DNA from 2 places in the Streptomyces sp. NBC_01591 genome. Region 2 is predicted to be linked to the other one. Evidence: riboswitches for the same ligand, from Rfam matches in the RefSeq annotation. Region 2 holds a riboswitch; the other holds the start of a gene.
What was found. Region 2 has a riboswitch for S-adenosylmethionine ahead of thrC (threonine synthase). Riboswitches for the same ligand answer to the same signal wherever they lie in the genome.

Region 1: another riboswitch for S-adenosylmethionine. It lies ahead of OG978_RS11670 (aminotransferase class V-fold PLP-dependent enzyme); the one in region 2 lies ahead of thrC (threonine synthase).

Annotation. Positions count from the first base shown of each region.
Region 1 is NZ_CP109327.1:2,501,380-2,505,398, forward strand. Features, by position in the region: gene OG978_RS11670 (aminotransferase class V-fold PLP-dependent enzyme) at 1-1,387, opposite strand, end outside; SAM riboswitch class IV at 1,562-1,679, opposite strand; gene trpD (anthranilate phosphoribosyltransferase) at 1,765-2,829, opposite strand; gene qcrB (cytochrome bc1 complex cytochrome b subunit) at 2,953-4,019, opposite strand, start outside.
Region 2 is NZ_CP109327.1:4,839,325-4,843,343, reverse strand. Features, by position in the region: gene OG978_RS22595 (MoaD/ThiS family protein) at 77-355, opposite strand; gene thrC (threonine synthase) at 386-1,723, opposite strand; SAM riboswitch class I at 1,741-1,867, opposite strand; gene OG978_RS22585 (glucosyl-3-phosphoglycerate synthase) at 2,021-2,977, shown strand; gene OG978_RS22580 (alpha,alpha-trehalose-phosphate synthase (UDP-forming)) at 3,032-4,019, shown strand, end outside.

The DNA of each region.
Region 1 (4,019 bases), 2.3 Mb from region 2:
GGACGCAGCGGCCGTCCTCGGTGCGGTACTTCCACTGGGCGCCCTTGCTCACGAGCTCCTTGACCGCACGGACGAAACGCTCGATGTGCTCGTCCGGCGTACCGGCGCCGAAGCTCACCCGGATCGCGTTGAGCAGGGGGGTCCCCCCGGTCGAGCCTGTTCGAGACTGGGGGAACTCGCCCGGCTCGGCCTCGGGCGCGCCGCACTCGCCGACCTCCTGCGGGTCGCTGCCCAGCAGGGTGCGGACCAGCGGGTGGGCGCAGAAGAGTCCGTCGCGGACCCCGATGCCGTACTCGGCGGAGAGCGCGGCGGCGAAGTGCGAGCTGTTCCAGCCCTCCACCACGAAGGAGATGACGCCGACCCGCGGGGCGTCGTCGCCGAACAGCGAGAGCACCTTGACCTCGGGAACCTCGGCGAGGCCCGCCCGGACCGCGCCCACGAGGTGCTGCTCCCGGGCGACCAGGTTGTCGAAGCCCGCCTCGGTGAGCGCCTTGCAGGCGGAGGCGATGGAGTACACGCCGATGACGTTGGGGGAGCCGGCCTCGTGGCGGGCAGCGGTGGAGTGCCACTCGACGTCCACGCCGCCGTCGGTGCGGCGGGCGACCTTGCGCGAGGCGCCGCCGCCCGCGAGGTAGGGCTCGGCCCGCTGCAGCCAGTCGGCCCGGCCGGCGAGGACGCCCGAGCCGAAGGGCGCGTACAGCTTGTGTCCGGAGAAGGCGACCCAGTCGACGTCCAGCTCGGCGATGTCGACGGGGTGGTGCGGGGCGAGCTGCGCGGCGTCCAGCACGATCCGGGCACCGTGCGCGTGCGCGGCGGCGGCCAGCTCCTTCACCGGCCACAGTTCGCCGGTGACGTTGGAGGCGCCGGTGACGCAGACCAGCGCGGGGCCGTAGGGCTCGCGGTCGGCGAGCGCCCGCTCCAGCGTCTCGACGGCCTGGGCGGGGGTGCGCGGGGCGTTCAGGTAGGTCACCCGGGCGTCGCGCCACGGCAGCAGCGAGGCGTGGTGCTCGGTCTCGTAGACGAAAACCTGGCAGTCGGCCGGGACGACCGCGGCCAGCAGGTTCAGCGAGTCGGTGGTCGAGCGGGTGAAGATCACCTGGTCGTCGGCGCGGCAGCCGAGGAACTCCGCGACGGTCGCGCGGCTGTTCTCGAAGAGGTCCGTGGAGAGCTGCGAGAGGTAGCCGGCCCCGCGGTGGACGCTGCCGTAGTACGGGGCGTACGCGGCGACGTCGTCCCAGACACGCTGCAGCGCGGGGGCGCTGGCGGCGTAGTCGAGAGCGGCGTAGGTGACCTCACCACCCGTGACCAGCGGAACCGTCACATCCCTGCCCAGAACCGACAGAGGGGCACAAAGCGACTGGTCGGCGGCAGCGGTGAAGACAGACATGGCGAACTCCCGTAAGAGGCAGGCGAAACGCATGCGCCGGCGGATACGCGGCAGCGCAGCGGAAAGAGAAAGAGGGTGTGCGGAAGAGGGCCGAAGGCCCTATCGCATTCGCGTGCTCACAAGAGACTCCCTAGGGACCAGGACCCCGGGGGTTGGCATTCACAGATGCCGAGGGGCCCGCGCTTGCCGCAGACCTCGCTGCCTACGGCCTGGTCTTCACCCGGGGCACCCCGCCACGGACGGAGGGTTGCCGGACAGCGGGCCGGGGCCGTAGTCGCTGTCACTCATGACCTGCCCAGCATCTTGCCATACGTACGAAAACGCGCAAGGCGCAGTCCAGGATCCGGACTGCGCCCCTGCGCCACATTTCCGCCCGTTCAGGCGTTGCTGACCGCCACCCAGCGCTCCAGCGCGCGTGCCGCCGCCCCCGAGTCGATGGACTCGGCGGCCTTCGCGATCCCGGCCGCGAGCTGCTCGTTCAGCGTGTCGTCCGTCGGGTCGAGAGCCGCCAGGGCCGCCGCCGAGTTGAGCAGCACGGCTTCCCGGGCGGGCCCCCGCTCACCGGCCAGCACGCGCCGGGCCACGTCGGCGTTGTACGAGGCGTCCGCACCGCGCAGGGCCTGCACGGGCACCAGCTCCAGGCCGACGTCGCGCGGGTCGAACGCCTCCTCGCGCACCGTTCCGTCCCGGACCACCCAGACCCGCGAGGTCGCGGTCGTCGTCAGCTCGTCCAGGCCGTCGTCGCCGCGGAAGACCAGCGCCGAATTGCCGCGCTCGGCAAGGACACCGGCGACGATCGGCGCCATCTTCAGGTCGGCGACACCGACGGCCTGGGAACGCACCCTGGCCGGGTTGGTGAGCGGCCCCAGAATGTTGAACGTCGTCGGCGTGCCGAGCTCCTTGCGGGCCCTGGCGACGTAACGCAGTGCGGGGTGGAACTTCACCGCGAAGCAGAAGGTGATGCCCGCCTCCTCGGCGACCTCGACGACCCGCTGCGCGCTGAGGTCCAGGTTGACGCCGAGCTTCTCCAGCACGTCGGAGGAACCGCTCGCCGACGAGGAGGCGCGGTTGCCGTGCTTGACGACCTTGGCGCCGGTGCCGGCGATGACGACCGCCGACATGGTGGAGATGTTGACCGTCTTGGCGAGGTCGCCGCCGGTGCCGACGATGTCGACCGTACGACCGGGCACGTGGATGGTGTTGGCGTGCTCGTACATCGCCCGTACCAGGCCGGACACCTCGTCGATCGTCTCGCCCTTGGCACGCAGGGCCACCGCGAATCCGGCGATCTGCACATCGGACGCGTCACCGCTCATGATGCGGTCCATCGCCCACGCGGTGTCGTCGGCGGTGAGGTTCTCGCCGCGCATCAGGGGGTTCAGCACACCGGGCCAGGAACGGTCCGCCACGCTGTCGCCGCCGATCGGGGTCACAACGTTCATGGTCCGCTCCTGGGTCCACAGCCGGTAAAAGGGATCACCTCCACCCTATCGAGCGCCAGGGGCAGCAAAGAGCCCCGTCCATCGAATGGACGGGGCTCCTGCTGTGGCGATCAGTTCAGGCGATCAGTGGTGACCGTGGCCGCTGGTGATCTCCTTGTACTCCTCGACGGTGGGCTTGGCGATCTGGTTGTTCTCGCCGAAGTAGCCCTTGCTGAGCCGGGCCCGCAGCTTCTGCAGGAGAGACACCTTGCGCTCGACACCGTTCTCGTCGACCGTCGGGCCGATCTCGACCGGCTTGTACTGCTCGTGCGCGGTGAGCGTGTGCAGCTGCTCGGGGCCGAGCGGCTCGTGGATCTCGACGAACTCACCGTGCGGCAGGCGCTTGATGATGCCGGACTCGCGCCCGTGCAGCACCTTCTCCTTGTCGCGGCGCTGGAGGCCGAGGCAGATCCGCCGGGTGGCGACGAACGCGATGACCGGGCCGACGAAGATGAAGATCCGGACGAACCAGGAGATGGCGTTCAGCGACAGGTGGAAGTGCGTGGCCCACAGGTCGTTGGCACCGCCGATGAAGACGACGACGTACTCGGTGATCCAGGCGACGCCGAAGGCCGTCCGGGTCGGGGCGTTGCGCGGGCGGTCCAGGATGTGGTGCTCGCGCTTGTCCCCGGTGATCCAGGACTCGACGAACGGGTAGACGGCGATGATCCCGAGCACCAGTCCGAAGGCCATCAGCGGGATGAACACACCCAGGACGAGCGTGTGACCCCAGAGGTTGATCTCCCAGCCGGGCATCACTCGGATCAGACCCTCGGCGAAGCCCATGTACCAGTCGGGCTGGGCGCCGGTGGACACCTGGTCCGGGCGGTACGGGCCGATGTTCCAGATCGGGTTGATCGTGGCGATCGCCGCGATGATGGCGATGATGCCGAAGACCAGGAAGAAGAAGCCACCGGCCTTCGCCATGTACACCGGCAGCAGCGGCATGCCGACGACGTTCTTGTTGGTGCGGCCGGGACCCGCGAACTGCGTGTGCTTGTGGTAGAAGACCAGGATCAGGTGCGCCACCAGCAGACCGAGCATGATGCCCGGCAGCAGCAGGATGTGGATCGAGTAGAACCGGGCGACGAAGTCGTGACCGGGGAACTCTCCGCCGAACAGGAACATCGAGAGGTACGTGCCGACGATCG
Region 2 (4,019 bases):
AACCATGCAGAATTGCCCCCTCCGCTTCAATAAGCGGAGGGGGCAATTCGATAACGCGGTGCGGTCGGACGGGGCGTCAGCAGCCGCCCGCCACCGCCGGGATGATCGAGATGCCGGCGCCGTCCGGCGTCGCCGTCTCCAGGCCACCCTCGAAGCGCACGTCGTCGTCGTTGACGTACACGTTCACGAAGCGGCGCAGCTTGCCCTGGTCGTCCAGGACGCGGGCGGCGATGCCCGGGTGGTTCTGCTCCAGGGACTCGATGACCTGGGAGAGGGTCGAGCCCTCGGCCGGGACCTCGGTCTGGCCGCCCGTGTAGGTGCGGAGGATGGTGGGGATGCGGACCTTGACGCTCATGGTGGGTGCCCTTCCTGGAGTCTCGGGTGGTCAGCTGGTGGCGAGGCCGGCGGCGCGGAACGCGTCCAGGCTGGGGCGGATGGTCGCGGTCGCCTGTGAGGTATCGGCCACCGCGTCGAGGGTCTTGAGGCCGTCACCCGTGTTGAGTACGACGGTGGTCAGCGACGGGTCGATCAGACCGGCCTCGATGAGCTTCTTCGTCACGCCGACCGTCACACCGCCCGCCGTCTCCGCGAAGATGCCCTCGGTGCGCGCCAGCAGCTTGATCGCGTCGACGACCTGCTCGTCGTTCACATCCTCCACCGCGCCGCCGGTTCGGCGGGCGATGTCCAGGACGTACGGGCCGTCGGCCGGGTTGCCGATGGCGAGGGACTTGGCGATCGTGTTCGGCTTCTGCGGCCGGACGACGTCGTGGCCGCCCTTGTACGCGACCGAGACCGGCGAGCAGCCCTCGGCCTGGGCGCCGAAGAGCTTGTACGGCTTGTCCTCGACGAGGCCGAGCTTGATCAGCTCCTGGAGGCCCTTGTCGATCTTCGTGAACTGCGAGCCGGACGCGATCGGGATGACCAGCTGGTCCGGGAGCTGCCAGCCGAGCTGCTCGCAGATCTCGTACGCCAGGGTCTTGGAGCCCTCGCCGTAGTACGGGCGCAGGTTGACGTTGACGAAGCCCCAGCCCTCGCCGAGCGGGTCGCCGATGAGCTCGGAGCAGAAGCGGTTGACGTCGTCGTAGTTGCCCTCGATGCCGACCAGCTCACCGCCGTACACCGCCGCCATGACGACCTTGCCCTGCTCCAGGTCGTGCGGGATGAACACGCAGGAGCGGAAGCCGGCGCGGGCCGCCGCGGCGCCGACGGCGCCGGCGAGGTTGCCGGTGGAGGAGCAGGAGAGGGTGGTGAAGCCGAAGGCGCGGGCGGCCTCGATGGCCTGGGCGACGACGCGGTCCTTGAAGGAGTGCGTGGGGTTGCCGGAGTCGTCCTTGACGAACAGTTTGCCCTGCTCGACACCGATCTCACGGGCGAGGTTGTCGGCCTGGACGAGCTTGGTCCAGCCGGGGTTCAGGTTCGGCTTCTCGGCGACATCGGCGGGGACCGGCAGCAGCGGCGCGTAGCGCCAGATGTTGGCCGGTCCGGCCTCGATGCGCTTCCTCAGCTCTTCGGGGGAGCCGCTCGGCAGGTCGTACGCCACTTCGAGCGGCCCGAAACAGGACGCGCAGGCGAAAATGGGGCCGAGCTCGAAACGCTCGCCGCACTCGCGGCAGGAAAGCCCCGCGGCGGGACCGAGGTCGACGGCGTGGGCGCCGGTGGATTCCGCGGCTTCGGTGGCTTCGGCGGAAGAATTGGTGCTTACTGCAACGGTCTGCGCAGCCATGGTGGCGAGGCCCTTTCTCCTCATCTTCCTCGCGGCGCGTTTCGCCACGAGACGGAATTGGCACCTTCCCCACCTGACCTCGCGGTCGGCGGGAGGGTTGCCGGGACTTCAACGGGCCGTTCCCTCAGTCCCTCTGGATGAGCGCTGTGGCACCGGATCTTCGATCCGGGCATTTATCGGCGGACGGACCCCGGCATGCGATGGTCGTCCGCGTTGTTCAAGACTGTAACCGAAGCATCGGACTGTTGAGATAGTCGTCCGAACCGCGAGATGGATCACATACAGGGAGTATCGACCGTGCTGGAAGAGGTCGAATGCTGGCTGGCCAGGCGCTCCTGGTCGGCCGCCGACCGCCCGATGGACCGCCTGCTGGCCGCCAGGGCAAGAGCCGGGGAAGCGGGCCGCGGCAGCGTCAGTGTCGTACTGCCCGCACTGAACGAGGAGGCGACGGTCGGCGAGATCGTCGCGACGATCCGGCGCGAGCTGATGGAGAAGATCCAGCTGGTCGACGAGCTCGTGGTGATCGATTCCGGTTCCACGGACGCCACCGCGAAAGTGGCCCGGGAGGCCGGCGCCCGGGTGGTGCACCGCGACGCGATACTCCCCCGGATTCCGGCCGTGCCCGGCAAGGGCGAGGTGCTGTGGCGCTCGCTCCTGGTGACCGGCGGCGACATCGTGTGCTTCGTCGACGCCGACCTGAAGGACTTCTCGGCGGACTTCGTCTCCGGCATCGTCGGCCCGCTGCTGACCGACCCTGACGTGCAGTTCGTGAAGGCGATGTACGACCGCCCCTTCGGTGACACAGCAGGCCAGGGCGGTCGTGTGACCGAGCTGGTGGCGCGTCCGCTGCTCAATCTGCACTGGCCGCAACTGGCCGGTTTCGTCCAGCCGCTGGGCGGTGAGTACGCCGTACGCCGCTCCCTGCTCGAACGGCTGCCCTTCCCCGTCGGCTACGGCGTGGAGCTGGGCCTCCTGGTCGACGCGCTGCACACGGTGGGGCTGGACGCGCTGGCCCAGGTCGACGTGGGGGTGCGCAAGCACCGGCACCAGGACGGGCAGGCGCTCGGCCGGATGGCGGCAGCGATCTACCGGACCGCACAACTGCGGCTGTCCCGCGGCCACTTGGTGCGCCCGGCGCTCACCCAGTTCGAGCGCGGCCCGAACGGTTTCGTACCGCGCACCCATGCCGTGGACACCGAGGAGCGGCCCCCGATGTGCGAGATCGAGGAGTACGTTTCGCGGCGCGCGGCCTGACGTGGCCTGACTTCGCACGTTTGGGCGGTTCGTGATCGGGCTAGATTCCGCAACATGGTCTCCGCGCACGATGCCCAGCCCGCTGCCCGGTCCGACGCCCAGGTCCTCGTCGCGTCCAACCGCGGCCCGGTCTCGTACACCCTGGGCACGGACGGATCGCTCGACGCGAGACGGGGCGGCGGCGGTCTCGTCTCCGGGCTGAGCGCCGTCGACGACAAGCTGTGGGTGTGCGCCGCGCTCGGCGACGGGGACCGGGAGGCGGTCCGGCGCGGGGTCGGTGAGCCGGGTGTACGGATGCTCGACATCGACGCGGACGTCCACACCGACGCGTACAACGGCATCGCGAATTCGGTGCTCTGGTTCGTCCACCACATGCTGTACCAGACACCGCTGGAGCCGGTCTTCGACGCGGAGTTCCGGCGGCAGTGGGCCTCGTTCGAGACCTACAACCGGGCCTTCGCCGAGGCGCTCGCCGAGGAGGCGGGGCAGGGCGCCGCGGTGCTGGTGCAGGACTACCACCTGGCGCTGGTGCCCGGCATGCTCCGCGAGCTCCGCCCCGACCTGCGGATCGGCCATTTCTCGCACACCCCGTGGGCGCCCGTCGACTACTTCCGGCTGCTCCCCGACGACATCGCCGAGCAGTTGCTGCACGGCATCCTGGGCGCGGACCGGGCGGCGTTCCTGACCCGGCGCTGGGCGGACGCGTTCATCGGCTGCTGCACCCAGATTCTGGGCGGCACCGGGCGGACCAGGATCGGGGTGCACGGGCTCGGCGCGGACGCGGACTTCCTGCGCCGCCGGGCGCACGAGGCGGACGTGGACGAGCGGATGGCGGCGCTGCGCGAGCAGGCCGGCCCCGGCCGGAGGACGATCGTACGGGTGGACAGAACGGAACTGTCCAAGAACATCGTGCGCGGCCTGCTCGCCTACCGCGAGCTCCTGGCCGAGCGGCCCGAATGGCGCGAGCGCGTCGTCCATGTCGCCTTCGCGTACCCCTCCCGGCAGGACCTCGCGGTGTACCGCGACTACACGGCCGAGGTGC